DNA from 3 places in the Sphingobium yanoikuyae genome. Region 3 is predicted to be linked to each of the others. Evidence: riboswitches for the same ligand, from Rfam matches in the RefSeq annotation. Region 3 holds a riboswitch; each other region holds the start of a gene.
What was found. A riboswitch is a leader RNA that binds a small molecule or an ion and turns the genes downstream of it on or off. The one in region 3 is predicted to bind cobalamin.

Region 1 (9,522 bases), 1.6 Mb from region 3:
AGGGTCGTTCACCACCAGAGTCTCTTCCTGCACCCGCTCCAGCAAATGGGTGGCGGTGATGTAGCTCAGGTCAAAGGGCGGATCCTGCCGCATCCACACGACATCGACGTCGCGGCCCAGGTCCAGCATCTCCGGCTCGCCCAGCGCATAATGATCGCCCTCGACCTTCTGCACCTTCACCGGCCGCGCCTTGGCCAGTACCCGGCCGTCGCGATAGGTCAGGTCAGGCGCCAGATAATGATAGAGCTTATGCCCCCGCGCCTGCGCCGCCAGCATGATGTGGAAGGTCGAATCGCCGGCGATCCTGATCCCTTCCATCGGGTCCATCTGCATGGCGACGGTCAGGGGGTTGAGTTCGGTCATCTTCATTCCTTTTACCGTTCGCCCTGAGCGAAGTCGAAGGGCTCCGCCGAGCGTTAGCGAGGTGACTTGCCTTCGCTGGCGCTCAGGCGTGGGCTTCGACTTCGCTCAGCCCGAACGGAATAGAGAGCCCTCACCCCCCATGCCAGACATTGGCCAGATGGCGTGGCGGGCGGCCGGGCGCAAGGAGGATGACGTCAATTCGCATGTCGTCTCCGGGTCTTGCCAGCTGATGCCATAATATTTCGGCGCTCGCCGCCACCCGTGCCAGTCGGCGCTGGTCGATCGCGACGTCCAGTTCGGCGTCGGTCGCGCGGCTCTTCACCTCGACAAAGGCCAGCATCGCCCCCTTGCGCGCGACCAGGTCCACCTCGCCCGCGGGCGTGCGCAGGCGCTGGCCGACAATCTGCCAGCCCTTGAGGCGCAGCCACCAGGCGGCGATGCGTTCGGCCTGCCGGCCGCGCTTCTCCGCCTGCTGGCGGTTCACGCCTCGCGTTCTCCCTTGAGTTCGTTCGCCCGGTCATAGAGCGTCCGCCGGTCGAGCCCCAGCTTCTTGGCGACCTCGCCCGCCGCCTTCGATACCGGCAGCCGGGTCAGCGCCTCCCGCAGCGCCGCGTCGGCATCCTCGGCGCTGGCCGGCGGCGCCTCGCCGGGCGGGCCGACGATGACAACGATCTCCCCCTTGGGCGGCGCATCGGCATAGCGGGCGGACAATTCGCTTAGCGTGCCGGTCGCCGTCTCCTCGAAGGTCTTGCTGATCTCGCGACTGACCGCCGCCTCGCGATCGCCCAGCGCCGCCGCCATCGCCGCCAGACTGTCCGACAGCCGCGGCCCGCTTTCGTAGAAAACGAGGGTCGCGCGCAGCGCCACCACCTCGGCCAGCACGTCGCCGCGCGCTTTCGCCTTGTTCGGCAGGAAGCCCATGAACAGGAACCGATCGGTCGGCAGGCCCGACAGGGTCAGCGCCGCGATCGCCGCGCTCGGCCCCGGCAGGGTCGTGATCCTGCGCCCGGCCGCCCGCGCGTCGCGCACCAGCTTGTAGCCCGGATCGGAAATCAGCGGCGTCCCCGCGTCCGACAGCAGCGCCACCGATTCGCTCGCCATCCGCTCGATCAGCCGTTGCCGCACATTTTCGGCGCTATGGTCATGATAGGGAATCATCGGCCGATCCGATCCCGCATGGCGCAGCAGCCTTGCGCTGACCCGTGTATCTTCCACGGCGACCACGTCGGCCAGCCGCAGGACTTCGGCCGCGCGCGGCGTAAGGTCTCCAAGGTTGCCGATCGGCCCCGCCACGATGTAAAGCCCGGGCTCAAGCCCGGATGCCAATATAGTTTCCATAAGGATCCCAGATGACAGAGACGGATGCCCCCCGGCAAGCGAACATGTTCGCGGCGATGAAGCGCAGCGCGCGATTGCTGTTCGTTGCAAGCACCATCATGCTTGCCGCCTGTCAGTCGATCGTGCCCAAGGGCCCCGGCCCAGCCCAGCCCACCGGCCCCGCCAAGCCGACCGGCCCGGAAGTGACCCAGGGCCTGCCGACCGACACTGCGCGCCACCGCGTCGCGCTGCTGGTGCCGACCAGCGGCCCCAATGCCGGCGTCGGCCAGTCGATCGCCAATGCCACCACCCTGGCGCTGATGGACATCAAGACCGACAAGGTCCGCATCACCACCTATGACACCGCCACCGGCGCCGCGGCGGCCGCCAACCGGGCGCTGGCCGACGGCAACCGCCTGATCCTGGGTCCGCTGCTGGCCGATGACGCCCGCATCGTCGGGCCGATCGCGGCCAAGGCCAATGTCCCGGTCATCAGCTTCTCCAACGACACCAGCGTCGCGGGCAGCAACATCTTCCTGATGGGCTATACCCCCAACCAGTCGATCGAGCGGGTGATCGGCTTCGCCCGTCAAAAGGGCCTGTCCAATTTCGGCGCGCTGGTGCCGCGCGGCACCTATGGCGAGCGCGCCGGCAATGCGCTGCTGCGCGCGGTCGAACAGGCTGGCGGCACGGTCGTGTCGATGCAGACCTTCGATCGCACCCCCGCCTCGATCACCGCTGCGGTCAAGAAGCTGCAAGCCTCGTCCAGCTATGACGCGCTGCTGATCGCCGACAGCGGCCGGGTCGCGCTGCAGGTCGCACCGATCGTGCGCAAGAATGGCGGCGCCAATGCCCGCCTGCTCGGCACCGAAATCTGGAATACCGAAGAATCGCTGGCCGCCAGCCCCGTGCTACGCGGCGCCTGGTATGCCAGCGTGTCGGACGGCCTTTATCGCCAGCTCGCGACCAAATATCGCACCCGCTACGGCAGCGCGCCCTTCCGCCTGTCTTCGATGGGCTATGACGCGGTGCTGCTGACGGTGCGGATCGCCCAGGACTGGAAGCCGGGCGCGCCCTTCCCCACCGCGCGCCTGCGCGATCCGGGCGGCTTTGCCGGCATCGACGGCGCCTTCCGCTTCAATCGCAACGGCATCGCCGAACGCGCACTGGAAGTGAGCGAGGTCGGCGCCGGCACGATCAGCGTGGTCGATCCCGCCCCACGCGGCTTCGGCAACTAAGCAAAGGGGGCCGGAAGGCCCCCTTTTTCGTTCCCGATCAGACCCGTGCCGTCGGCACGATCAGCGGCAGGCCGTCGTTGACGTCGATCCGCGCTGCGACGCCATAGACGGATGCCAGCCGCTCCGGCGTCAGCACGTCCATCGGCGCCCCGTCCGCCACCAGCGCGCCGCCATCCATCAGCAGCAGCCGGTCGCAATAGCGCGCCGCCATGGCGAGGTCATGCAGCACGGTGACGACCAGCGCCCCGCCCTGCGCCTGCGCCCGCAACAAGGCCATCACGTCGATCTGGTGGCCGGGGTCGAGCGCGGCGAGTGGCTCGTCGGCGATCAGCGCCGGCGCACCCACCGCCAGCGCCCGCGCCAGCAGCACCCGCGCCCGCTCGCCGCCAGACAGCTCAGTGGCGATCCGCCCCTTGAAGCCGGTGACATCGGCGCGGGCCATCGCATCCTCGATCGCCGCCTCATCGTCGGCGGTCAGGCGCGACAGCGGCCCCAGATGCGGCAAGCGCCCCAGCGCCACCAGCCGCTCGACCGCCAGGGGCCAGTGCAATGTCTGGCCCTGCGGCAGATAGGCGATGGACCGCGCGACCGCCTCGCGCGACAGCCGCTCGATCGGCGTGCCGTCCAGCAGCGCGCGTCCGGCGGCCGGCTTCACCAGCCCCAGCAGCGCCCGCACCAAGGTCGACTTGCCCGCGCCATTGGGGCCGATCACGCCGATCAACTGGCCCGGCGCCATGGTCAGGTCGACGCCGCGCACCGCCAGATGGCGGCTCAGCCGGACGTCCAGTTGCTCGGTCGACAGGGTCACCATAGCCGCCGCTCCCGCATCAGGTGAATGAGGAAGACCGGCACGCCCAGGATCGCGGTCAGCACGCCCAGTTTCAGTTCGCTGCTGGTCGGGATGATGCGCACGCCGATATCGGCCAAGGTCAGCAGCACCGCGCCACCCAGCATGGATGGCAACAGCAGCGCGGAGGGCGACCGATCGGTCAGCGGCCGCACCAGATGCGGCACGATCAGACCGACGAAACCGATCGATCCGGTCACCGCCACCGCGCCGCCGACACCGATCGCCACCCCCGCCATCAGCCGCAGCCGCGCCCGCGACAGGTCGACGCCCAGCGCCCGCGCGCCATCCTCGCCCAAGGTCAGCGCGTCGAGCGCGCGCCCGTCATAGAGCAGCAGCGCCGCGCCGACCGCGATGCAGGGCAGCGCCAGCAACAGATGGTCGATGCTGCGATTTTCCAGGCTGCCCATCAGCCAGCTCATGATCTCCATCGCGGCAAAGGGATTGGGCGACAGGTTGAGCGCCAGGCTGATCCCCGCCCCCGCCAGCGTCGCGACCGCGATCCCTGCCAGGATCAGCGTCAACGGGCTTTCCGATGGTCCCGCCAGCAGAAACAGCGCGCCGATCGCCGCCAGCGCGGTGACGATCGCCAGCAGCGGCAACGCCATCGGGTGCAGTTCGGACAGGCCGAAATAAAGCGCGATCACCGCGCCCAGCGCCGCCGCATTGGACACGCCCAGCACGGCGGGTTCGGCCAGCGGATTGCGCAAATAGCCCTGCAATGCCGCGCCCGACAGGCCCAGCATGGCGCCGACCAGCAGGCCGATCGCCATGCGCGGCAGGCGCAGGTCGATGATGATCGCCCGCGCCACCATGTCGCCGCCGCCGGCCAGCACCGCCAGGATGCGGGCCGGCGCGATCGTCACCGATCCCAGCGCGACCGACGAGATAGCCGCGACGAGCAGCAGGGCGATCAGCCCCGGCAGCAACAGGGGATGCCGCCGCCCCTTAGAAGCGGACACGCACGCCGCCATAGGCCGACCGGCCATAGGTGCCATAGCCATAGGCCGTGGCGTAATCCGCATCGAACAGATTGTCGATCCGGCCATAGACTTCCAGATGGTCGCCCACGGGGAAGGACGCGCGCAGCCCGGCCAGCGCATAGCCGTCGAGCCGGCGGGTGTTGGCCGTGTCGTCATAGCTGTCGCCGACCATGGTCAGCGTCGCGCCGGTCGACAGGCCGAAGGCCCAGAGATAATCGGCCGACACACTGACCGCATTGGCGGCGCGGCGCGGCAGGCGATTGCCGTCGGTGGCCCCGCCCGACCGATCGCGCGCATCGACATAGGAGTAGGAGGCCGCCACCGTCAGGGCCTCGACCGGCTTCAGCGTCAGCGTCGCTTCCACGCCCTTGGCGCGGGTCCGGTCGAGATTGCCATAGGTGTAGGTCGCATAGTCATAATTGATCTGGTTGCGGGTATCGCGCCGGAAGGCGGTCAGCGACAGCACGGCCCGGTCCCCGTCCAGGCTCTGGTCGAAGCCGATATCATAGCTTTTCGACCGCTCCGGCCGCAGCGCGCTGTTGCCGCTATAGGTGTCGTAGAGTTGATAGAGGGACGGCGCCTTGAACCCCTCGCCATAGGAGAGGCGGATATTGGTCGCGCCGGCGTTCGGCGTGTAATTGGCGTTGGCGCCAAAGGTGGTCGCGCCGCCGAACTGGCTATGATCGTCATGGCGCAACCCGCCGGTGACGGCGAGGCCGGTGAGCGGCTTCATCACCGCCAGCGCATAGACGCTGTCGATATTCGCCTTTGCGCTGTCGGTGCTGCCAAAGCCGAAATAATCATAGTCCGGCCGCTCATGCTCATAGCCGAAGATCAGCTTGGCCTGGTCGACCGGGGCATAGACGCCCTCATATTCGAAGCGCAGGTTGGTGCCCGAATAGCCATAGTCCGGGTCGGTGCCGCGCACGAAATAATAGTCGCGATCGTTGCGCAGCCAGGTGACGGCAGCGCGGTTGGTCAGCTTGCCGTCGAGCAGCGCCAGGTTGATCCCGGCATAGCCGACATATTGGTCCAGCTTGCTGACGTCGCTGCTGTCGGCCGGCGCGCCGAAGAAGCTGTCATAGTCGAGATCGGCATGGATATAATAGCCGCGCAGGTCGAGGCTTAGGCTGTCGGTGAAAGCGATCTTCAGCTTGGCGTTAGTGGCGATATTCTCATAGCCATCCTTCTCCACGCCGCCGAACGACCGGCCGACCGAGGAGATGCCGTCGGTGTTGAAATAGGCGACGCCGACGCCGCCCGACACCGCGCCATGCGTGCCCGACACATCGGCCTTGGCGTTCAGCGTATCGCTATAGCCATAGTCGGCCGAGGCGTTAACCTCGAAACCCTCGCTGGGCGCGCCGGTCATCACATTGACCACGCCGCCGATCGCCTGGCTGCCATAGACCACCGAGTTGGAGCCGCGCAGCACTTCGATCCGGCGGATATTGCCGGTCAGCAAATGGCCGAAATCATAGCCGTCGCCGATGCCGCTCGGGTCGTTGACCTTGACCCCGTCGATCAGCACCAGCGTCTGGGTCGTCTCAGCGCCGCGCAGCGACACGCCGGTCACGCCGCCGGTGGAGCCGTTGCGGCTGAAACGGACGCCCGGCGTGGTGGCGAGCAGGTCGACGACATCGACCGCCTGGCGCGTTCTGATCGTGTCGGCATCGATCACCGTGATCGCCTGGCCGACCTCGTCGCGCGGCTGCGCAATGCCCGAAGCGGTGACGACGATATCGTCATCCTGTGCCAGATCCTGGGCCAGTGCCGGCGTAGCGGCCAGCAGCGCGATCAGCGAAATCCCCAACATCTTCATTTTATCGTCCCCCGGCGTCCGTCGATTTGGAACCGGGGCGTCCGCACAAGCGGTCGCTGCGTGAGGATCGGGAAGACGCCAGCGCCCCACCCCACGCACCGATGCGGCCCCGGCCGCCATGGGCGTCGCTCGACGGAAACACCGCGCCATGGCCATCCCCTGGGCCAGGGCAAGAGCGACCAGACGCCGGCAGGTCTCCTGGCTCGCGGGTCAGGGCAGCGATGCGCCAGCCTTCCCGGACCTGTCGGTCCAGTGGCCGGTTCCGGCCCTCCCCTTTTGAAGAGCTTGGGAACCCTGCGCATCGCGCTCACCGCTTACAGTTGCAGGGACAGCCGCGGATTTGGAAGGGCTGCGCCCCCCGCACCGCATTCCCGTTTTCAGCCCTTGCGGGCACCGGCGCGATCATGCGCGTCCGGGGCTTTTGACCGCCCCGGCGCGCGGCCCCCATAAGCCAAAGCACAAGCCCTGCCAAGCGGGCCAGGATCGCCCCGGCGGATCGTTGCGCGGCGCCGGCGGGCGGCTATGCAGGGGCCACTTACCGGGAGACGCCACATGACCGATTCGCTTGCCATCACCGCCGCCGACGTCGCCGATGCCGCGCGGCTGATCGCGCCGGCGGCGGTCCGTACCCCGCTGATCGAGAATGCCGCACTCAACGATCATTGCGGCCGGCGGGTGCTGGTGAAGTTTGAGGGCGCCCAGCATAGCGGATCGTTCAAGTTTCGCGGCGCCTATAACCGCCTCGCCCGCCTCGATGCGGCGGAACGGGCGGCGGGCGTCGTCGCCTGGTCCTCGGGCAACCATGCCCAGGGCGTCGCCTTCGCCGCCCGCCTGCTCGGCATTCCCGCCACGATCGTGATGCCGGCCGATGCCCCGGCGATCAAGACCGCCAACACGCGTGCGATGGGGGCTGAGGTCGTCCCCTATGACCGCTTCACCCAGAGCCGTGAGGAAATCGCCACCGCCCTTGCCACCGAACGCGGCGCGACGCTGGTTCCCTCCTTCGACGATCCCTTCATCATCGCCGGCCAGGGCACGATCGGCCTCGAAATATTGGAGCAGGCGCAGGCCGCTGGCGCCGACCTCACGCAAATCCTCGTCTGTTGCGGTGGCGGCGGGCTGGTCGCAGGCACGGCGACGGCAGTCAAAGCCGCCCGCCCCGACATCAGCGTCTATGCGGTCGAACCCGCAGGCTTTGACGATACCGCCCGCTCGCTCGCCAGCGGCACGCGCGAAAGCGTCTCGCCCGACGCGCGCAGCATCTGCGACGCCCTGCTGGCGCCCAGCCCCGGCGCGCTGACCTTCCCGATCAACCACACCCTGCTCGCGGGCGGCCTCGTCGTCAGCGACGATCAGGTGCGCGACGCGATGCGCTTCGCCTTCACCACGCTCAAGCTGGTGGTCGAACCGGGCGGCGCGGTCGCCCTCGCCGCCATGCTCGCCGGCCTCGCCCCGCCCACCAACGGCGCCACCGCCCTCGTCATCTCCGGTGCCAATGTCGATCCGCAGGATTATGCAGCCATCATCGGCGGCCAGAACGCCTGACCGCTGGTCTTTTGCCCCGTCCCGCACTAAATGCGGCGCCATGATGAGCCGCTTTTCCAAGATGCATGGTCTGGGCAATGATTTCGTCGTGATCGACGCGCGCCAGGCGCCGGTCGCGATGACGGAAGCGCGCGCCCGCGCCATTGCCGATCGCCATGCCGGCATCGGCTGTGACCAGTTGATCGTCATCGGCGATGCCGAGACCGGCGACCAGGCCGACGTGTCGATGCTGATCTTCAATTCCGACGGTTCGGAAGTGGAAGCCTGCGGCAATGCCACCCGCTGCGTGCCACTGTTCGTCGGCAAGGACGTGCTGATCCGGACCAGGGCCGGGCTGCTCGACGCCAAGGGCGTGGACGGCGGCGCCAGCGTCGACATGGGCGCGCCCCGCTTCGACTGGGACGCGATCCCGCTCGCTTATCCGATGGACACGCTGACCATGAGCGCGAGTTGGGAAGACCTGCCCGCGCCGGCCGCCGTCAATGTCGGCAACCCGCATGTGATCTTCTTCGTCGAGGATCTGGACGCGGTGGATTTCGAGCGCCTCGGCCCGCTGATCGAGCATGACCCGCTCTTCCCCGCCCGCGTGAACGTCAATTTCGCGCAGGTCGTCGGCCCGCAGCATCTGCGCCTGATCGTCTGGGAACGCGGCGCCGGCCTGACCCGCGCCTGCGGCACCGGCGCCTGCGCCACCGCCGTCGCGGCGATCCGCCGCAAGCTGATGGCCGGGCCAGTGACCGTCAGCCTGCCGGGCGGCGACCTGGAGATCGACTGGGCACCGGGCGGCACGATCCGCATGACCGGCCCCGCCACCCATGTGTTCGACGGCGAGGCGGACTGGGACCGCTTCTGACCGTGCCCGGTCCCGACATCATCACCCTGGGCTGCCGGCTCAACATCGCGGAAAGCGAAGCTATTCGTGAGATAGTTGGCCGGGAGATGGCCGGCGCACAGGACGACCTGATCGTCGTCAACAGCTGCGCCGTGACCGCCGAGGCCGTGCGCCAGACCCGGCAGGCGATCCGCCGCGCCAGGCGAGACCGCCCCGACGCCCGCATCCTGGTCACCGGCTGCGCTGCCCAGACCGAACCCCAGACCTTCGCCGCCATGGCGGAAGTGGACGGCGTGATCGGCAACCGGGAGAAGCTGGAGGCCGCCGCCTTCGTTCCGGTAGCGGATAAGGTCAACGTCTCCGACATCATGGCCGTGCGCGACACCGCGCCGCACATGGCCAGCGCCTTTGCCGAACATGCCCGCGCCTTCCTGGAGGTGCAGAATGGCTGCGATCACCGCTGCACCTTCTGCATCATCCCCTATGGCCGGGGGAACAGCCGCTCCGTGCCCGCCGGCGCGGTGATCGACAAGGCGAAGCAGCTGGTCGATGCGGGCTATGGCGAGATCGTGCTG
Region 2 (9,522 bases), 950 kb from region 3:
CGATCCGCCCGTCGCGATTGGGATAATTGGCCAGCACCAATGCGATCCGGCGCTCGGCAGGCGGCGTGCGGCGCAGCGCTGCCCAGTTGCGCGCCAGATCGGCGACGAAGGCGACCCGGTCGGGTGCCACGCGCGGCACGACGATGCCGCACTGGGTGCGTTCATCGAACCGCTCGGCGGCCTTGAAGGCGACGGCGCGGGTGAAGAGGCGGCCGTCCACTTCGGGCAGGGCGACATTCATCGCCAGGTCGCGCGGGCCAAGGCCACGGGCCGACCCGCGCCAGCTGCCTTCCTCGACCCCGGCAAAGGCGGTCTGCAGGATCGGGCAGTCGGCCTGTTCCAAGATGCCCGGCACGCGCGGCTCGGACGAAGAGGAGGCGGCAAAGCTGGTCGCATTGACGATAATGTCGGGCGCGATGCCGGCCAGCAGCCCGCCGAGCCAGTCGCGCACGAACGGTTCGCGCAGCGCGCGGACATGGACGGCGGCGACATTGAAGCCGCGCGCGCCAAGCGCTGCGACCATCGCATCGACCGCGCTCAGCGTGCCGGCGACCACCAGCGCGCGATAGAAGATCAGCAGCGCCACCGGCCGCCCCTCGGTCCATGTCGCGCGCAGTTCGGCCACGCCGGGCCGGTCATGGCCGGGCAGATAGAGGCCCGCGTCGGCGATCGGCAGCGGATGGTCTGGCTCGCCCGCATCCGCGCCGATCAGCCGCGCGGCGCAGCGCAGGAAGGAGAGCGCATTGGCGGTGCCGCCCTGACGCAGATAGTCACGCAACTGTTCGCGCATCGCCGCGGGCACGGTGGAGGCCAGATCCAGCGCCGGGTCGCCCTCCCGCCCGTCGGCGATCGCGGCGAAGGCGATGCCCCGCTCGCGCGCGACCTGCGCAATCTCGTCCACGCCATAGGGCCAGTAGCTCTTGCCGCCGAGCAGGATGACGCAGACGAAGCGCGCCTTGGCGATCACCTTCTCGACATAGAGATCGACCGAATAGGGATGCTTGAGCTGCAGCAGATTGGCCAGCCGCACGCTCGGCGCATCATCGGGCAGGCGCGCGGCAGCAGCGGCGAAACAGGCCAGGTCGCTGTCCGCCACGGTCAGGATGACGATCTCGCCGGGCGGCTGATCGAGGTCGATCGCCTCCTCGCCGTCGCTGATCGTTCCCGGCGTGGCGGACAGAAGATGCATCAGCCGAGCACGGCCTGGATGTCGGCCTCGATCGCGGCGCGGTCCAGCCCCTTCTGGCCGATCACCACCAGCTGGGTACGACGCGCTTCTTGCGGTTGCCAGGGGCGGTCGAAGAAATGCTGGATGCGCGGGCCGACCGCCTGCACGACGAGGCGCATCGGCTTGCCCGCGACCGCGACCATGCCCTTGACGCGCAGCACGTCGTGGGTGGCGATCAGCGCGGACAGCGCCTGCACCAGCGTGTCGGGATCGGCAACCGCATCGCCGCTGACGACGAAGCTGTCGAAATCATCATGGTCATGATCCTCGCCCTCCGCCTCATGGTGCGAGGGGCGGGCGTCGAGATCATCCTCGGCCGCGGCGACGATGCCCAGCAGCGCACCGATGTCGACCGCGCCATGGGCAGCGCGGACGATCTTCACGCCGGGCCGCGTTTCGGCATCAACCTGCGCCTCGACCGCCGCCAGCGTGTCGGCATCGACCAGGTCGCTCTTGTTCAGCACCACCATGTCGGCGCAGGCGAGCTGATCCTCGAACAATTCCTCCAGTGGGCTGTCATGGTCCAGATTGGGGTCGGCGGCGCGCGCCGCGGCCAGCGCCGCCTCGTCGGTGGCGAAGCGGCCGGCAGCGACCGCATCGGCGTCGATCAGCGCGACGACGCCGTCCACCGTGGCGCGGGTGCGGATGTCGGGCCATTGGAAGGCCTTGACCAGCGGCTTGGGCAGGGCCAGCCCCGAGGTTTCGATGATGATATGGTCGGGCGGACTCGGCCGGTCGAGCAGGGCGGTCATGGTCGGCAGGAAATCGTCGGCCACGGTGCAGCAGATGCAGCCATTGGCCAGTTCGACGATATCCTCTTCGGGGCAGGCAGCATCGTTGCAGCCCTTCACCAGTTCGCCGTCGACGCCGACATCGCCAAATTCGTTGATGATGAGGGCGAGGCGGCGCCCCTTCGCATTTTCCAGCAGATGGCGGATCAGCGTGGTCTTGCCCGCGCCCAGGAAGCCGGTGATGACGGTGGTCGGAATCTTGGCAGATGCAGTGTTGGCCATGACAAATACTCGCGCGCCGGAGCAACCGGGGCGGGAGCGAACCGGGCGCGCACGCACGGCCGGCCGGCATCGCGGACGGGCGCTTGTTCGCCCGCAGATGCGTGACCGCGCGGCTCCAGCCGCCAACCTGTCGCTCAGACGGAACACCGTGCCCCGGCCATCCCCTGGACCAAAGCAAGAGCGACCAAAACGCCGGCAGGTCTCCTGGCTTGCGGGTCATAGCGGGAGGAACGGCCTTCCCAGGCCTCGCAGGATTTAGCGTCCGGCCCAGTGGCTGCCCTCCCGGCTGGGGAGGGCGCTGTTCATCACGCTCGCCGCTCACAGTTGCAGGGACAGCTGCGGACTTGGATGCCATGGCATCCGCACCGCCTTCCCATTTTAAGCCCCCGTGGGGGCACCGGCGCGATCATGTCGGGACGATGCGAAGCGCCGTCCCTGGGCCGGTTCCTAGTCGCTTTGGGCAGCGGTGACAATCCAGCCATCGGCGATGGCGAGCGGCCAGGGCCTAAGACGCTGGCCGACGCAGGGCCCACCGACGCAGACGCCATCGTCGCGGCGGAAAATGGCGCCGTGCCAGCTGCATCGGATATGACTGCCATCCGGGGTCAGATAATCGTCCAGCTGCTGCGCCAGCGGCAGGCCGGCATGGGGGCATTGGTCCACAAAGCCGGCGACCTGATCGCCGGTGCGCACGGCAAAGCCATGGAAGCGGCCGGCCCGCATCTGCAGCACGAAATTGCGCGCCTTGCCGTCGGCGAACTGCTCGATCGGGCAAAGGCGCACGCCCGCCGGCGTCGCGAACAGGCGCGTGTCAGTGTCACTCATATGTCGGCGTCGGGCTGGCGATCGGGGTGCGCGGCGGCAAAGGCGGGGAGCGCGCATGCCGCCGCGTCCACGGCGCACAGCCGCGGAAAGGGCGTCAGGTCGACGCCGAAGCGCCGGGCATTGTAGAGCTGGGGCACGATATGGCAGTCGGCGAAACTCGGGCTGTCGCCAAAGGCATGGGTGCCGCCGTGAAGGGCGACCAGTGTTTCGAGCGCGGCCAGCCCCTCGCCGGTCCAGCGCGCGATCCAGGCGCGGACCTGATCCTCGCTGGCACCAAAATCCTGCCGCAGCGCCTGCAACACGCGCAGATTGCCGAGTGGATGAATGTCGCAGGCAATGATGCCGGCCATGGCACGGACGATCGCGGCATCGCCGGGATCGGCGGGCAGCAAGGGCGGCTGCGGCCAGCGGGCCTCGATCCATTCCAGTATCGCGCCGCTCTGCGTCAGCACGCTGTCGCCATCGACCAGCGCGGGCACCAGCCCCTGCGGCGCCAGCGCCCGATAGTTGGGCGCGCGCTGCGCACCGCTGCGCAGGTCATGAGTGACCTGTGCATAGTCGACGCCCTTCGAGGCCAGCGCGATCCGCACGCGATAGCTCGCGCTCGATCGCCAATAGCCATGGAGGGTGAGGTCGCTCATCGCGCCGGCACGATCATCGCGCGGCATTCGCCAAAGCCGATCGACACATAGCCGGGGGCCGACGCGGTGGCGCGCAATGTCACCTCGTCGCCATCCTCCAGGAAGCAGCGCGTCTCGCCCGATGGCAGACTGATCGGCTCGCGCCCGCCGCTGCTGATCTCCATCAGGCTGCCATAGCCCTCGCGCGTAGGGGCGGAGATGGTGCCGCTGCCCAGCAAGTCGCCGGGCATCAGGTTGCAGCCATTGGACGCATGATGGGTGACGATCTGGCTGACGGTCCAGTACATGTTGCTCGCCGGCCCCTGGCTCAGCCGCATCGGTGGCTGGCCCGCGTCGCGCATCGCCTGGGTGGAGAGATAGACTTCCAAGGTCAGCGCCAGCGCGCCATGGGCCTGGTCGTCGGCATCACTGAGGTAAGGCAGCGGCGCGGGATCGCCCTGCGGCCGGGGCGGCTGGGCGATGCGGAACGGTGCCAGCGCCTCGGGCGTCACTACCCAGGGCGAAATGGTCGAATGGAAATTCTTGGCGAGGAAGGGCCCGAGCGGCTGATATTCCCACGCCTGAAAATCGCGCGCCGACCAGTCGTTGAGCAGGCAGAAGCCGGCGACATGATCGGCCGCCTCGCTGATGGGGATCGGGCTACCCAGATCATTGCCGGCGCCGATCCACACACCCAGTTCCAGCTCATAGTCGAGCCGGGCGGTCGGGCCGACCACCGGCACATCGGCTTCGGGCGGCTTGCGCTGGCCGCGCGGACGGACCAGCGGATCGCCCGACGGGCGGATCGAGGACGCCCGGCCATGATAGCCGATCGGCACATATTTATAATTGGGCAGCAGCGGATTGTCGGGCCGGAACTGGCGGCCGATATTGTTGGCGTGATGGATGCCGACATAGAAGTCGCTGTAGTCGCCGATCCGCGCCGGCAGGTGCAGCATGCAGTCCGCGGCCCGATGCAGCAGCGGCTCGACCGCCGGGCGATGGGCCGGGTTCGACAGTAAAATGCTGATCCGGCGGCGCAGGGCGACCCGCACCGCCACCGGCAGCGCCATCAGCCCATTGAGCTGGCCTTCCAGCAGCGGCGCGCAATCGATCAGCCCGGCGCCGACACAGGCAGCTAGGTCCAATATCGCGTCGCCGATAGCGGCACCGGCGCGCGGCGAAGCTCCTGCGGACGAGAACAGGCCATAGGGCAGATTCTGGATCGGGAAGTCGCCATGATCCTGCGCGCTCGCAACCCAGCTGGTGCGGGCGGGATCATGGGTTTCGTCGGTTTGCCAATAGCTCATGGGGTCTCGTTCATCGGGGGAATCTGGGCCTTGCGAAAGCCGGACCAGCATTCATCATAATCGGGTTGCAGCAGCGGGCTTTCCATCGCCCAGCGCGTCGGGCGCAGCACCATCCGGCTTTCGAACATGAAGGCCATGGTGTCGGCGATGCGCTGGGGCGTCAGGTCGGCGGCGATCGCCTTGTCATAGCTGGCGCGGTCGGGGCCGTGGCCGGCCATGCCATTGTGCAGCGACGCGCCGCCGGGCGCGAAGCCACCCGCCTTGGCATCATATTCGCCATGGATCAGGCCCATCAGCTCGCTCATCACATTGCGGTGGAACCAGGGCGGCCGGAATGTGTCTTCCGCCACCATCCAGCGCGGCGGGAAGATGACAAAGTCGATATTGGCGGTGCCCGGCGTCTCGCTCGGCGAAGTCAGCACCGTGAAGATCGACGGGTCGGGATGGTCGAAACTGACCGTGTTGATCGTGTTGAAACGGGTCAGGTCATAGCGCAGCGGCGCCAGGTTGCCGTGCCAGGCGACGACATCGAACGGGCTGTGATCCAGCATGGTTATCCACAGGCGGCCCATGAACTTCTGCACCAGCGCATAAGGGCGCTCGACATCCTCGAATGCCGCGACCGGCGCCTCGAAATCGCGCGGGTTGGCCAGGCCGTTGGCGCCGATCGGGCCGAGATCGGGCAGGCGAAAGGGCGCGCCGTAATTTTCGCAGACATAGCCGCGCGCCGCGCCCTTGGTCAGCTCGACCCGGAAGCGGACGCCGCGCGGGATCAGCGCGATCTGCAACGGCGCGACGTCGATCACGCCCAGCTCCGTGACGATGCGCAACGCGCCCTGCTGCGGCACGATCAGCATCTCGCCATCGGCGCAGACGAAGGCACGGTCGACCATAGAGGCCGTCGCGGCATAGAGATGCACGGCGCAACCCTGGCCCGCCGCGACATCGCCATTGCCGGCATAGCTGGTGAGGCCGTCGATGAAATCGACATCATCCGCAGGCAGCGGCAACGGATTCCAGCGCAGCCGGTTGGGCGATGGCGGCACCTCGTCGAACGGCGCGCTGCGCAGCAAGGCTGCAGCATCATAGGGCGCGGAGGGCGGATGCGATGCCGCCGGTCGCATGCGATAGAGCCAGCTACGCCTGTTCTCCGACCGTGGCGCTGTGAAGGCGGTCCCGGACAACTGCTCGGCATAAAGGCCATAGGGCAGGCGCTGGGGCGAATTGCGCCCCACCGGCAGCGCGCCGGCCACCGCCTCGGTCGAAAAATGATTGCCGAAGCCGCTCATCATCCGGGGCGGCGCATCACTCATCGACGGTGATCACGCCGCGACGGATCTGGTCCAGCTCGATCGATTCATAGAGCGCCTGGAAATTGCCATTGCCAAAGCCTTCATTGCCCTTGCGCTGGATGATCTCGAAGAAGATCGGGCCGAACATCGTCTCGGTAAAGATCTGCAGCAAGATGCCCTCCTCGCCGACATTGCCGTCGATCAGAATGCGGTTGCGCTTCAGTCGTTCCAGATCCTCGCCATGGCCCGGCACGCGCTGGTCGACCAGCTCATAATAGGTCTCGATCGTGTCCTGCAGCCGCACCCCGCGCGCGCGCAGCCGCTCGACCGTGTCATAGATATTGGCGGTGGTGAGCGCGATATGCTGGATGCCCTCGCCATTATAGTCGCGGATGAACTCCTCGATCTGGCTCTTGTCGTCCTGGCTCTCGTTCAGGGGAATGCGGATCGCCTTGTCCGGGGCGATCATCGCCTGGCTGAACAGGCCGGTCGCCTTGCCCTTGATATCGAAATATTTCTGTTCCTCGAAGCCGAAGAGGGTGCGATAGAATTCGCTCCACACCCGCATCTGGCCGCGCTTCACATTGTGGGTCAGATGGTCGAGCAGGTCGAGCCCGACATTGTTGCGCGCTTCGGCTTCCCGCCAGCCGGGATATTCCGCCCAGTCGGCATAGGGATCGCCGCCATCGGGCATGAAATAGAGATAGGAGCCGCCAATCCCCTGGATCACCGTGTCATTCTCGTCGGTCGGCTTGCCGCCATGGTCGAGCGCCCAGCGCAGCGCCGCATCGGGATCGGCGACGCGAAAGGCCATGGCGCTGGCCGAGGGGCCATGTTCGCCACGGAACGCAGCGACGCGCCCGGCATCGTCGCGATTGAGCATCAGGTTGATCCGCCCCTGCTTGTAGCGGGTGATATTCTTGGTCGGGTGCCGGTGGGTCGCGGTGAAGCCCAACTGCTCGAACTGGGCGGCCATCTTCTCGGGCTCGGGCGAGGTGAATTCGACGAATTCGAAGCCGTTGAGGCCCAGCGGGTTGGCGGGATCGTTGGTCATAACGGGTTCCTCAGGCAGAAGGCAGATGCGGCGAAAGGCCGGCGACGAAGGCGGGGATGGTGTCGAGCCGCAGCCCGGCGATGTTGATGCGGCCATTGCCGGCCATGTAGATGCCATGGTCGGCGCGCATCGCGGCAACGGCGGCAGGGGTTACCGGTAGCATCGCGAACATGCCGCGCTGGCCGGCAATGGCGGCAAGCTGCGGATGGGCCGCCGCCAGCGCAGCGCGCAGCGCATTGATGCGGGTGCGCATCTGGTCCAGCTCGCTCATCCATTCGGCGCGCATCGCCGGCCGTTCCAGGATGGTGCGCACGATCGCCGCGCCATGATCGGGCGGCATCGACCAGATGCCGCGCGCCAGCGCGACGATGTTGGAAAAGGCGAGCGCAGTCAGCGTGGCATTCGCCCCCTTCACCCACAGCGCGCCCACCCGCTCGCGATAGAGGCCGAAATTCTTGTCGCAGCTATAGGCGACCAGCGCATCGGGCACAGCGGCCAGCATCTGGTGCGTGGCAGCGGCGTCCGCCTCCAGCCCGTCGCCCAGCCCCTGATAGGCCAGGTCGATGAACGGGATCAGGCCGCGCGCCGCGCACAGATCGGCGATCGCCGCCCACTGGTCGGCGCTGAAATCGACGCCGGTCGGATTATGGCAGCAGCCATGGAGCAGCAGCACGTCGCCGGCCTGCGCGGCGACCAGATCGGTCAGCATTGCATCGAAATCGACCGCGCCGGCGCCATCCAGAAAACGGTGCGACGCCAGCGTCAGCCCGGCCTCGCGAAAGATCGGCGCATGATTGGGCCAGGTCGGATCGCCGATCCACACGGTGGCGCCGGGGCGGGCGCGGGCGATCAGGTCGGCGCCCAGCCGCAGCGCGCCGGTGCCGCCGGGCGTCTGCACCCCGGCGATCCGGTCGGACCCGGCGAGCGGCCCAAAGACGATGGCGGCGAGCAGTTCGACAAAGCCCGTGTCACCCTCCGGCCCGAGATAGGATTTGCTGCCCTGTTCGGCCAGCAGCACCGCTTCGGCCGCCTTCACCGTGCGCATCACCGGGGTCGCGCCCACTTCGTCGCGATAGACGCCGACGCCCAGGTCAATCTTGTCGGCGCGCGGATCGGCGCGATATTGCGCGATCAGCCCCAGCAGCGCGTCGGGCGCCTGGCGATCGAGCGCACCGAACAGGGACCGGCCGGGCGCCGGGGCAAGAAGGGTCGTGTCTGTCATAGAACCTCAGAAGCGCGGGCACGGGCATAGGCCTGGGTGCCACGGGTGTAGATGATGTCGGTGTCGGCGATCGCATCGGTCGCGAAATCGGGCTGCCCCGCCAGTTGCGCGTAAAGCGGGGCGAAGTCGGTCTCGACCGTCTGGCGCAGCAGATCCTCGAAACTGTCGATGACGAAATAGCTCTGCTGATAATCGTCGATGCGATAGCGGGTGCGCATCAACCGCCTGAGGTCGAAGCCGAGCCGATTGGGCGAGGGATCGTCGAGCGCGAAGACGGATTCGCCATAGGAGGAGACGATGCCTGCGCCATAGAGGCGCAGCCCCTCGGGCCGGCGGATCAGGCCGAATTCGACCGTATACCAGTAGAGCCGGGCCAGCCGCTCGATCGCACCCAGATCGGCGGCGCGCAACCCGCCCTGGCCATAGGCCTGCATATAGTCGGCGAAGACCGGGTTCGCGAGCAGCGGCACATGGCCGAAGACATCGTGGAAGATGTCCGGCTCCTGCAGATAATCGATCTGCTCGGGGGTGCGGATGAAGCGGCCGGCCACGAAGCGACGATTGGCCAGATGCTCGAAGAAGACCCGATCCGGCACCAGCCCCGGCACGGCCACCACCTGCCAGCCGGTCGCTTGCATCAGCCGATCGGACAATTCCTCGAAATTGGGGATGCCGGGGCGGTTGATGCGCAATATGTCGAGCCCGGCCATGAACTCGGGCACCACCCGGTCGGGCAGCATGGCGGACTGGCGCTCGAAAAGCGTGTCCCACATCGCGTGCTCGGCCGCGCTGTAGCGGTCCCACGCCTGCGGGATCGTCCAGTCGGCCGCAGCGCCTGTGGGCGGATCAAGCTCCTCTACCATCACGCCAATCTCTCACAGAGTGGGCGTAATTGCCTTTCAATCGGGCAGGATTTACAAGGGATTTTGGGAAATCAATTCACCGATCGGCGATATCA
Region 3 (9,522 bases):
CTTCGCCACCGTCCACATGTCGAAGCCCTCGTTCATGACGATCAGGCCAAGCCGGTCGCACAGGTCGAGAAATTCGGGCGAGAAGGGATGATGGGCGGTGCGCACCGCATTGACGCCCAGCGCCATCAGCCCCTTGAGCCGGCGTTCATAGACGGCGAGCGGCACCGCCATGCCGAACGGCCCGCCATCGGCATGGATCGCCACGCCCTTCAGCTTGATGTTGCGGCCATTCAGCCAGAAACCGCTCGCCGCCTCGAATCTGGCATCACGAATGCCGAAGGGGACGCGTTCCTCATAGAGCAGCCGCCCGTCGGTCGCGCGGACGCGCAGCAGCGCCTGATGCATCGCCGGGTCGCCAATGTCCCAGCGGCGCGGATCGGCCAGGGTGCCGCTGACATCCATCTGGGTCGCGCGCCCGGCGGGCAGGCTGATGCTCTGGCCGGTGAAGGTCGCGAGGCTGCGGCCGTCCGGCCCCTCGATCACCGCCTCCAGCCGCGCCTCGACCGGGGCGCTGCCCTGGTTCATCACGCTGCTGCCGATGGCAAGGTCCGCGCTTTTCGCGTCCAGCTTTGCTACCCGCACCGTGCTGCCCCATGTTTCGGCATGGACGTCGCCCAGGGTGAGGATGCGGACATGGCGATAGATGCCGCCGCCCGCATACCAGCGCGAGGCGGGCTGGGCGGAGGTGTCGGCGCGTACCGCCAGCACATTCTCCTGCCCGGCGGGTTTCAGATGCTGGGTGACCTCGTAGCGGAAGCTGGCATAGCCGCTCGGCCGATGGCCGACATGCTGGCCGTTGATCCACACGCCCGACCGTTCCATCACCCCGTCGAATTCGACGAAGACGCGCTGGCCGGCGCTGGCGGGCGGCAGGGTGAAATGCTTGCGATACCAGGCGACGCCGGTGGGCAGGAATCCGCCCGATCCGGTCGCGGGCGCATGTTCGTCGAACGGTCCGGCGATCGCCCAGTCATGCGGCAGGTCGACCGGCTGCCAGCTTGCATCGGCAAAGCCGGGCTGCTCGGCGGTCGCGACATCGCCCTGATGGAAGCGCCAGCCCGCATCGAAATTCTGCGCGCCGGTCGGCTGGGCAAAGGTGGGGGCGGGCAGGGCGATCAATAGCGCCAGCGCCAGGCCGGCGGCACTCCGCCCGATCATCCTGCGCATCCGTGCGTTCCGTCCCGTCGCCATATCGGCCCCCTCTCCAGAATATGTCCACTATGTGGCGCTATGGCGCCCTATGTGGGTATATGGCTACAGGAGTGGCGGGCCGATGCCAAGCGGCTTTGCGGCTCCTGCGGGGGCGGCGGCGACGCGACAGTCAAATCTCCTACGAAGTTCACAGTGTCGTGCGCGGATTCGGACGAAATGCACCGCAAACGCCCCCATGCCGCGCCTGCCACGCGACGGCGACGCGTCGGTTGGGTCATGATGCGGGTCATCCCGACGCGTCGCCGAAGCGACAGTCGGGCGACAGCGAAGCGACAGATTTGCACCGCTGATGCGCGTGAACGCCGGGAGGCATGGAGGGGGCGGGGCCATCCCACAGGATAGATCAGAGAAGGGCCGAGTAGGAAAGCGGGTGACCGGAAGCGACCAGAAGCTGACGTTTCCTACTCCCCTCCCTTCCAGGGAGGGGCCGGGGGTGGGTGCGCCGCGTAGCGGCGGTCTACGGTCGATAGGGCAGAAGCTCGCTGCGCTCGCAACCCACCCCAACCCCTCCCTGGAAGGGAGGGGCTATGTCTTGTTTCCACCCATTTCGGACCTGAAGGGGCTGGTTGAGCCGGGTACTTGTCCTCCTCAGCGCACCTTGAAGCTATATGTGCCGCTGACCGGCTGATGATCGTTGCCCATCACTGTCCATTGAAGATCATAGCTGCCGGTCGGCAGGGCGCGGGGCAGGGTGATGACCAGGCCCTTGCCATCGGCGGCCACGGCGGTGGTGAAGCCCTTGATCGGCATCGGCGGATGATCGGCCATGCCCGGCATGCCGGTCATGGTGAGCGTGATGCTGCTATGATCGGCCTGGAGCGCCTCGGAAAAGCCCAGGGTCAGCCGGGTCGGCTTGGCGACGCTGGCATTGGCGGCGGGACTGGCCGCAACGAGCTGCGGCCTGGCGAAGGCGGCGCCGGGCAGGGCGGTGAGGGCAAAGGCTGCGGCGATCAGGGGCAGGCGGGGCATGGATGTCTCCGGAAAAATGCGCGTCTTGCAGGGGAATACGCATTGTCCTGTCGCATCCCTCACGCGCCGCGCTATTTTGTTCGAGGGATGGGTCGGCCGGATGCGTATCGTCAGGCAGGACATGAAGGACGGAACGATGGACGATCTGGATGACATGCTGGCCGGGCTGCGCGACGCGCCGGCGGCGGCGCGCTTCGACGGGCTGGAGGAGGCGGTGATGCAGGGGCTGGATCGCCGCCGCGAACGCAGCGTCGCGCGGCGCAGCCTGATGCTGGCCGGCGTGATGGCGATCGGCATCGGCTGGATCGGCAGCGCCGTGCCCGCGCAGCCGGCGCAGGCCGCGCCCGGCCCGCTGCTGATCGGCATGTCCGACTATGCGCCCTTCCGCCTGCTGGAGCGATAAGGATGGGCAAACGCTATTGGCTGGTGGCGCTGGTCGCCTTTGCCGCGGCGCTGGCCGCCGTGCTGGTTGCGCGCACCTGGCTCGCACCCGCGCCGCCGGTGGAGAATGAGGTTCATGCCCTGCTCCACGATCGGCTGACCCTGGATGCCGGCCAGAAGCAGCGCATCGCCGATCTGGAAGCCGCCTTCGCGCAGCGCAAGGCCGCGCTCGACGCGGAAATGCGCGCCGACAATCAGCGGCTGGCCGCCGCGATCGCCGCCGAACATGGCTATGGGCCGCGCGTCGCCCAGGCGGTCGACCGGTCGCACCAGGCGATGGGGGAATTGCAGAAGGAAACATTGAAGCACATCTTCGCGATGCGCGGCGTGCTGCGCCCCGATCAGGCCGCGCTGTTCGACGCGGCGGTGGTCAAGGCGCTGACCCAGCCTGTCGGGTGATAGCCGACGATCCTGATGATGCCACGCTGGCGGCGCAGGCGCTGGCCGGGCGGCAGGCCGCCTATGGCGCGCTGATGCGGCGGCACCGCGATGCCGTCTATCGGCTGGCGCGTGGCCATGTCGGCGATGCGGATGCGGCAATGGACATCGTGCAGGAAAGCTTCATCGCCGCCTTTACCTCGCTCGCCCGCTATGATGGGCGCCGGCCCTTTCGCGGCTGGATCGCGCGGATCACGATCAACAAATGCCATGACTGGGCGCGCCGCCGTGCCGTCCGTCGCTTCTTCAGCTTCGCCCGGCCGATCGAGGACGCCGCCCATGTCGCCGACGCGGGGCCCGATCCCGAGCAGGCGGCCCAGTCCCGCGCTGGCGTTGCCCGGATCGAGGCAGCGGTGGCGGCATTGCCGGTGGCGCTGCGCGAGGTGGTTTTGCTGCGCGGGATCGAGGGCATGAGCCAGGCCGAGGTCGCGCAGATATTGGGGGTGAGCGAAAAGGCGGTGGAAACCCGCCTTTACCGTGCCCGCCGGCAATTGCAGGAGATGTTGAGGGAAAGCGACGGCGCGCGCGTATAAGCCCGTATGACCGATCTGCCTTCCCTTCCTCTCGACCGCCGCAGCCTGATCCGGGGCGGCGCGGCGCTTGCACTGGCACAGGCCTTGCCCGGCTGGGCGGCCACCGGCACGCATGGCGCGGCGCAGGGCGCGCTGTCGGGCGAGACGATCGCGCTCAGCATCGGCGATGGGCATTTTGCGACCGGCGGCCGATCGGCCCATGCGATCAGCGTCAATGGCGGCACGCCGGCGCCGCTCATCCGCCTGCGCGAGGGGCAGAGTGTCAACATCGCCGTCACCAACCGGTTGAAGGAGGATAGCTCGATCCACTGGCATGGGCTGATCCTGCCCTTCCAGATGGACGGCGTGCCGGGCATCAGCTTCCCCGGCATCATGCTCGGCGAGACCTTCACCTATCGCTTTCCGGTGCGGCAGGCAGGCACCTACTGGTATCACAGCCATTCGGGCATGCAGGAGGCGATGGGCCTTTACGGGCCGATCATCATCGATCCCGCCGGCGTCGATCCGGTGGCCTATGACCGGGAGCATGTGATCCTGCTCGCCGACTGGAGCCCGGTTCATCCGCACAGGCTGCTGCAAAGGCTGAAGCAGATGGGCGGCTATTACAACATGCAGCGCCAGACGCTGGCCGGGCTGCTGGCGGGGAAGGATCAGGGGCTCAAGGACCGCATCGACTGGGGCGCGATGCGCATGGACCCGACCGATATTTCCGACGTCACCGGCGCCACCTACAGCTATCTGGTGAACGGCATGGGCACGGCCGAAAACTGGACCGGCCTGTTCGCGCCGGGCGAGAGGGTGCGGCTGCGCATCATCAACGCGTCGGCGATGACCAATTTCAATGTTCGCCTGCCCGGCCTGCCGATGACCGTCGTCCAGTGCGACGGGCAGGATGTCCAGCCGGTCGAGACCGACGAGTTCCAGATCGGCATTGCCGAAACCTATGATGTGATCGTCCAGCCCGGCGAGGCGAAGCCCTATGCCCTGATTGCCGAGGCGATCGACCGGTCGGGCCTGGTCCGCGCCACGCTGGCGCCGCAGGTCGGCATGGTCGCCCCCGTGCCGGCCCGGCGCGCCCGGCCGCTGCTGGGCATGAAGGACATGGGCATGGACATGGGCGGCATGGATATGGGCCATGGCGGCGTGATCGACCTCAGCCAGCCGGCCAATGACGCCATGAGCGGGCATAGCATGAAGATGCGCGACAAGTCGGTCGCGCCGGGCGTGAAAATGGGGCCGGGCGTCGCCACCCTGTCGCCGATGCCGGCCGATCGCACCGCTGACCGGCCGACGGGGCTGGAGGATGTCGACCATCGGGTGCTGACCTATGCCGATCTGCGGTCGCTGACGCCGAACACGGACCTGCGCACCCCGACCCGGTCGCTCGACATTCATCTGACCGCGAACATGGAACGATACATGTGGTCGTTCGACGGGGTGAAGCTGTCGGAAGGGGCGGAGCCGATCGCCTTCCGCCATATGGAACGGGTGCGCGTGACCCTGATCAACGACACGATGATGCCGCATCCCATCCATCTGCACGGCCATTTCTTCGAACTGGTGACCGGCGAGGCGGCGCATAATCCGCGCAAGCATACGGTGAATGTGCTGCCGGGCGGCAAGGTCAGCTTCGACCTTACCGCCGATGCGCTGGGTGACTGGGCGTTCCACTGCCATATGCTGATGCACATGCATGCCGGGATGATGCGGGTCGTGACGGTCCGCCATGGGGAGGACGCGGCATGAGGAGGGTCGCGCTTCTGATGCTCGCCGCCGCCGCGCCGGTGCAGGCCCAGACGATGGACCATAGCCAGATGGACCATAGCCAGATGGATCATGGGGCAATGGGTCATGAGATGCCGGCTGCCGACGCCGCCATCCCGCAAGGCACGCCGCCGACAGTGCCGACCGATCATGCCGCCGACGCGCTCTATGACCCCGCTGCCATGGCCCGCGCCCGCGCGGCGATGATCGCGGAAGGGGGCGGCATGACCTATTCGCAATGGATGCTCGATCGGCTGGAATATCGCGCCGGCAAGGGCGCTGATGGCTATGCCTGGGAGGGCGAAGGCTGGATCGGCGGCGACATCAACCGCTTCGCGGTCAAGAGCGAGGGTGAGGGGACGGTCGGCGGATCGCTCGAACGGGCCGAGGTGCAGGCGCTCTACAGCCGGGCGATCGACCCCTGGTTCAACCTGCAGGCGGGCGTGCGGCAGGATTTCGGCGAAGGGCCGGACCGCAGCTATGCGGTGATCGGCATCGACGGCCTGGCGCCTTACTGGTTCGAGGTCGGGGCCGAAGCCTTCCTGTCGACCAGGGGCGACGCCCATCTGCGGCTGGAGGCGAGCTATGACCAGCGCATCACCCAGCGGCTGATCCTGCAGCCCGCTGCCGAGTTCAATCTGGCGGCGCAGGCCGTGCCCGAACTGGGGATCGGCGCCGGCCCGTCCGATATCGAGCTGGGGCTGCGGCTGCGCTACGAGATCGCCCGCGAATTTGCGCCCTATGTCGGCGTCAATTGGGAACGCAAGCTGGGCGATACGGCCGATTATGCCCGTGCCGCCGGCGATAAGCCGTCGGCCACCAGCCTGGTGATCGGCCTGCGCGCCTGGTTCTGAGAGGCGCTTGCAGCCCGCCCGATATTCGATTATCGATCCCGCCGATCCCGCGCCGCACGGCATGGGATCATGATCGCGCCGGTGTCCCGAAAGGGGCTTAATAGGGAATGCGGTGCGGACGGGTGACTGTCCAAATCCGCAGCTGTCCCTGCAACTGTAAGCGGTGAGCGCGATGTACATGTGCGGACGGCAGAATGACCGATCCGCCAGCCACTGGGCCGGACGCTAAATCCTGCGAGGCCTGGGAAGGCCGTGCATCAAGCGATGACCCGTGAGCCAGGAGACCTGCCGGCGTCTGGTCGCTCTTGCCTTGGTCCAGGGGATGGCCGCGGCACGGTAACTTCCGTCTGAGCGACGAACGAGCGGCTGGGGCCGCTGCGACGACGCGCGTCGGTTGCCCTTGGGCGCCCGGCCGGCGCGTGTGTCGGACGTTCGCGCGCGTGCCGCTCGTGAAGGTTGCCCCCGCCCGTCGAACGCGGCGCCGGATGGGGGAATAAATGAAGTCCAATATCGTTTCACGGGCCGCGCTGGCCCTTTCGCTTGCCATCGCATCGCCGGCTCTGGCCGACGAAGGGGAAGGCGACAGCATCGTCGTCACCGGCACCAGCCTGGAAGAGACGCTGCCGCAGCAGCTGTCGCGCTATGGCCATGCCATCGAGATCGTCACCGACACGCAGATCCGCGATGCCGCCGCGATCGACACCGCCCGCGCGCTCGAAGCGGTGCCGGGCCTGTTCATCCGGTCGCAGTCCGGGCCGTTCAGCTATGTCGACATCGCGCTGCAGGGTTCGCGCACCAAGGATGTGCTGTGGACGATGGACGGCATCCGCCTCAACAACCGCCTCTATGGCGGCACGTCGCCCAACGACACCATGGCCGCCAGCATGATCGAGCGGATCGAGGTGCTGAAAGGGGGCGAAAGCCTGTTCTACGGCACCCAGGCCGCGGCCGGCGTGATCAATGTCGTCACCCGCGATTTCAGCGACGATCTGGGCGGCCAGGTCAATGCCAGCCTCGACAGCTTTGCCGGGACCAGCCTGGACGGCTATGTTCGCGGCGCGATCGGCCAGCATCGCTTCGTGGTCTGGGCCAATCGCAGCCAGTCGGACGGCTATCGTCCCTATGACGTGATGCAGCCCAGCGCGACCGATCGCGCGCGCGGCTATGATCTCTGGTCGGCGGGCATCAAATATCAATATGATATCGCGTCGGACCTGCGCCTGAACGCCCTCTACCAGCATACCAAGGCCGATCTCGACAATATCAGCGCGACGCGGACCAAGGAAAGCCGCAACGACCGCAATGAGGAAGTGGCCAGCCTGCGGCTCGACTATACCGGCGAGGATGGGGTGCAATTCTTCCTCAAGGGCTATTTCCACGACTGGAAGACCGCCTATGTCCAGATCCGAAACCCCGTGCCCGCCGGCCCGCCGCAGGTCATCTATCCGGCCGGCACCTTCTGGGGCTATCAGGATTATGGCGGCAGCGCGGTGGTGCAGCTCAACATGCTGCGCGGCATCGACACGCTGATCGGCTATGATTTCCAGAGCTTCAACGGCCGCGACGACGTCCTGCTGATCGCGCCGACCGATGAACAGGTCCATGCCGGCATCTTCCAGCTGCGCACCAATGACGAATTGTCGAGCAAGGCGCGGATCGCCGCGGGCCTGCGCTACAACAAGGCGAAGGGATCGGAAAAGACGATCTGGAACGTGTCGGGCCGCTATGATGTCAGCGACGCGCTGTTCGTGGAGGCCAATGGCGGCACCTCCTTCGTGCTGCCCGACGCCTCGCAGCTTTATGGCAATGATCCCTGTTGCGAGGTCGGCAACCCGAACCTGAAGCCCGAGGAGAGCCTGAACCTCAACGCCGCGCTGGGCGGCGCGCTGGCCGGCGGAGCGATCCGGTGGAAAGCGACCTATTTCAACCGGCGCATCACCGACCTGATCGACACGACCTATGATGATCCGGCCTTTCCCGACGGCACCTATATCAACGTTCGCGACAAGGTGCGGGCCAGGGGTGCCGAGCTGGAGCTGAACGCCGACCTGAGCGGCGGTTGGGGTCTGTCTGCCAGCTACACATATTCGCGTGTTCGCAATCAGGGCAGTTCGGTGCAGCGCGATCGCAACCCGGAACAATATGGCCGCGCCGCGATCGTCTATGCGCCGCAGACCGGCCGCTTCGGCGCCAATCTGTCGGCCAATTGGGTGGGCGATGTCTGGTCGACCGCATCGGGCTTTGGCCGGATGAACTATGGCAATTATGCCGTGGTCGATGCGGGCGCCCATCTGTGGCTGGACCAGGCGCGGCGCAACCGGTTCGGCATCAATGTCGAAAATCTGTTCGACCGGGATTATGCCACGACCGGCTACCGCTCGGCGGTCAGCGATGCGGGCGTATTGGACGGCAGCAACAGCCGCTTCCTCTATTTCTACCGGGGCGTGCCGCGCACGCTGCGGGTCAGCTATGGCCTGAGCTTCTGACCATGTTGCGGCCGGTCCTGCTGCTGCATCGCTGGCTGGGCATCCTCATCGGCGCCGTCATGACGCTGTGGTGCCTGTCCGGCTTCGTGATGCTTTATGTCGACTATCCGCGCCTGACACCGGCCGCGCAGCTTGGGGGGCTCACGCCCCTCACCCTGTCGGCCGGGCAAGCGGGCACACTGCCCGACACCATGATGCTGTCCGCCGCCCGGATCGAGATGATGGCGGGGCGGCCTGTATTGCGCGTGACGCCCGCGCTCGATCCGACGCGGACCATCCCGCAGATGCGGGTATCCGCCGGCACCCATGACTGGGCGTCGGGGAAACCGGTCGAGCAGGTCGATCCGCAAAATATCCACAGGATCGCGACCGAGTTCGGCCGCAACAGCGCCATTGCCGGCCCGCCGGAGCGGGTCGCCCGGACCGAGATGGACCAGTGGACGGTCCAGACCTTTCGCCGCAACGCGCCGCTCTATCGTGTCGATTATGCCGATGCGGCGGGCACGCAGGCCTATGTCTCGGGCAAGAGTGGGGAGGTGGTGCAGCTGACTACCCGCTTCCAGCGCTTCTGGGGCTGGCTCGGCGCGGTGCCGCACTGGCTCTATCCCACGATCCTGCGGCAGGATGGCGCGCTGTGGAGCCAGGTCGTCATCTGGACCTCGCTGATCGGCTGCTTCCTGACGATCACCGGCCTGTGGGTCGGCATCGCCCGGCTGCGCCGTCGCCGCGACGGCAGCATCGGATCGCCCTATCGCGGCCTGTGGTGGTGGCATCATATGGCCGGGCTGTTCTTCGGCATAGTGACGCTGACCTGGGTGGCGAGTG

Region 1: it holds a riboswitch for cobalamin, as region 3 does, so the genes downstream of both, HH800_RS00365 (TonB-dependent receptor plug domain-containing protein) here and HH800_RS17820 (TonB-dependent receptor plug domain-containing protein) in region 3, are expected to answer to the same signal.
Region 2: it holds a riboswitch for cobalamin, as region 3 does, so the genes downstream of both, cobW (cobalamin biosynthesis protein CobW) here and HH800_RS17820 (TonB-dependent receptor plug domain-containing protein) in region 3, are expected to answer to the same signal.

Annotation. Positions count from the first base shown of each region.
Region 1 is NZ_CP053021.1:64,569-74,090, reverse strand. It holds gene gshB (glutathione synthase) at 1-363, opposite strand, end outside; gene HH800_RS00390 (YraN family protein) at 494-847, opposite strand; gene rsmI (16S rRNA (cytidine(1402)-2'-O)-methyltransferase) at 844-1,701, opposite strand; gene HH800_RS00380 (penicillin-binding protein activator) at 1,713-2,918, shown strand; gene HH800_RS00375 (ABC transporter ATP-binding protein) at 2,956-3,729, opposite strand; gene HH800_RS00370 (FecCD family ABC transporter permease) at 3,723-4,727, opposite strand; gene HH800_RS00365 (TonB-dependent receptor plug domain-containing protein) at 4,714-6,570, opposite strand; cobalamin riboswitch at 6,741-6,983, opposite strand; gene HH800_RS00360 (threonine ammonia-lyase) at 7,123-8,115, shown strand; gene dapF (diaminopimelate epimerase) at 8,156-8,968, shown strand; gene mtaB (tRNA (N(6)-L-threonylcarbamoyladenosine(37)-C(2))-methylthiotransferase MtaB) at 8,971-9,522, shown strand, end outside.
Region 2 is NZ_CP053021.1:4,669,580-4,679,101, reverse strand. It holds gene cobN (cobaltochelatase subunit CobN) at 1-1,189, opposite strand, end outside; gene cobW (cobalamin biosynthesis protein CobW) at 1,189-2,241, opposite strand; cobalamin riboswitch at 2,418-2,658, opposite strand; gene HH800_RS22535 (Rieske (2Fe-2S) protein) at 2,689-3,066, opposite strand; gene maiA (maleylacetoacetate isomerase) at 3,063-3,707, opposite strand; gene fahA (fumarylacetoacetase) at 3,704-4,996, opposite strand; gene hmgA (homogentisate 1,2-dioxygenase) at 4,993-6,309, opposite strand; gene hppD (4-hydroxyphenylpyruvate dioxygenase) at 6,302-7,342, opposite strand; gene HH800_RS22510 (amino acid aminotransferase) at 7,353-8,564, opposite strand; gene phhA (phenylalanine 4-monooxygenase) at 8,561-9,427, opposite strand; gene HH800_RS22500 (Lrp/AsnC family transcriptional regulator) at 9,522-9,522, shown strand, end outside.
Region 3 is NZ_CP053021.1:3,721,996-3,731,517, reverse strand. It holds gene HH800_RS17855 (glycoside hydrolase family 2 TIM barrel-domain containing protein) at 1-1,158, opposite strand, end outside; gene HH800_RS17850 (copper resistance protein CopC) at 1,801-2,181, opposite strand; gene HH800_RS17845 (hypothetical protein) at 2,282-2,584, shown strand; gene HH800_RS17840 (periplasmic heavy metal sensor) at 2,587-3,021, shown strand; gene HH800_RS17835 (RNA polymerase sigma factor) at 3,018-3,593, shown strand; gene HH800_RS17830 (copper resistance system multicopper oxidase) at 3,600-5,339, shown strand; gene HH800_RS17825 (copper resistance protein B) at 5,336-6,211, shown strand; cobalamin riboswitch at 6,274-6,519, shown strand; gene HH800_RS17820 (TonB-dependent receptor plug domain-containing protein) at 6,709-8,697, shown strand; gene HH800_RS17815 (peptidase) at 8,700-9,522, shown strand, end outside.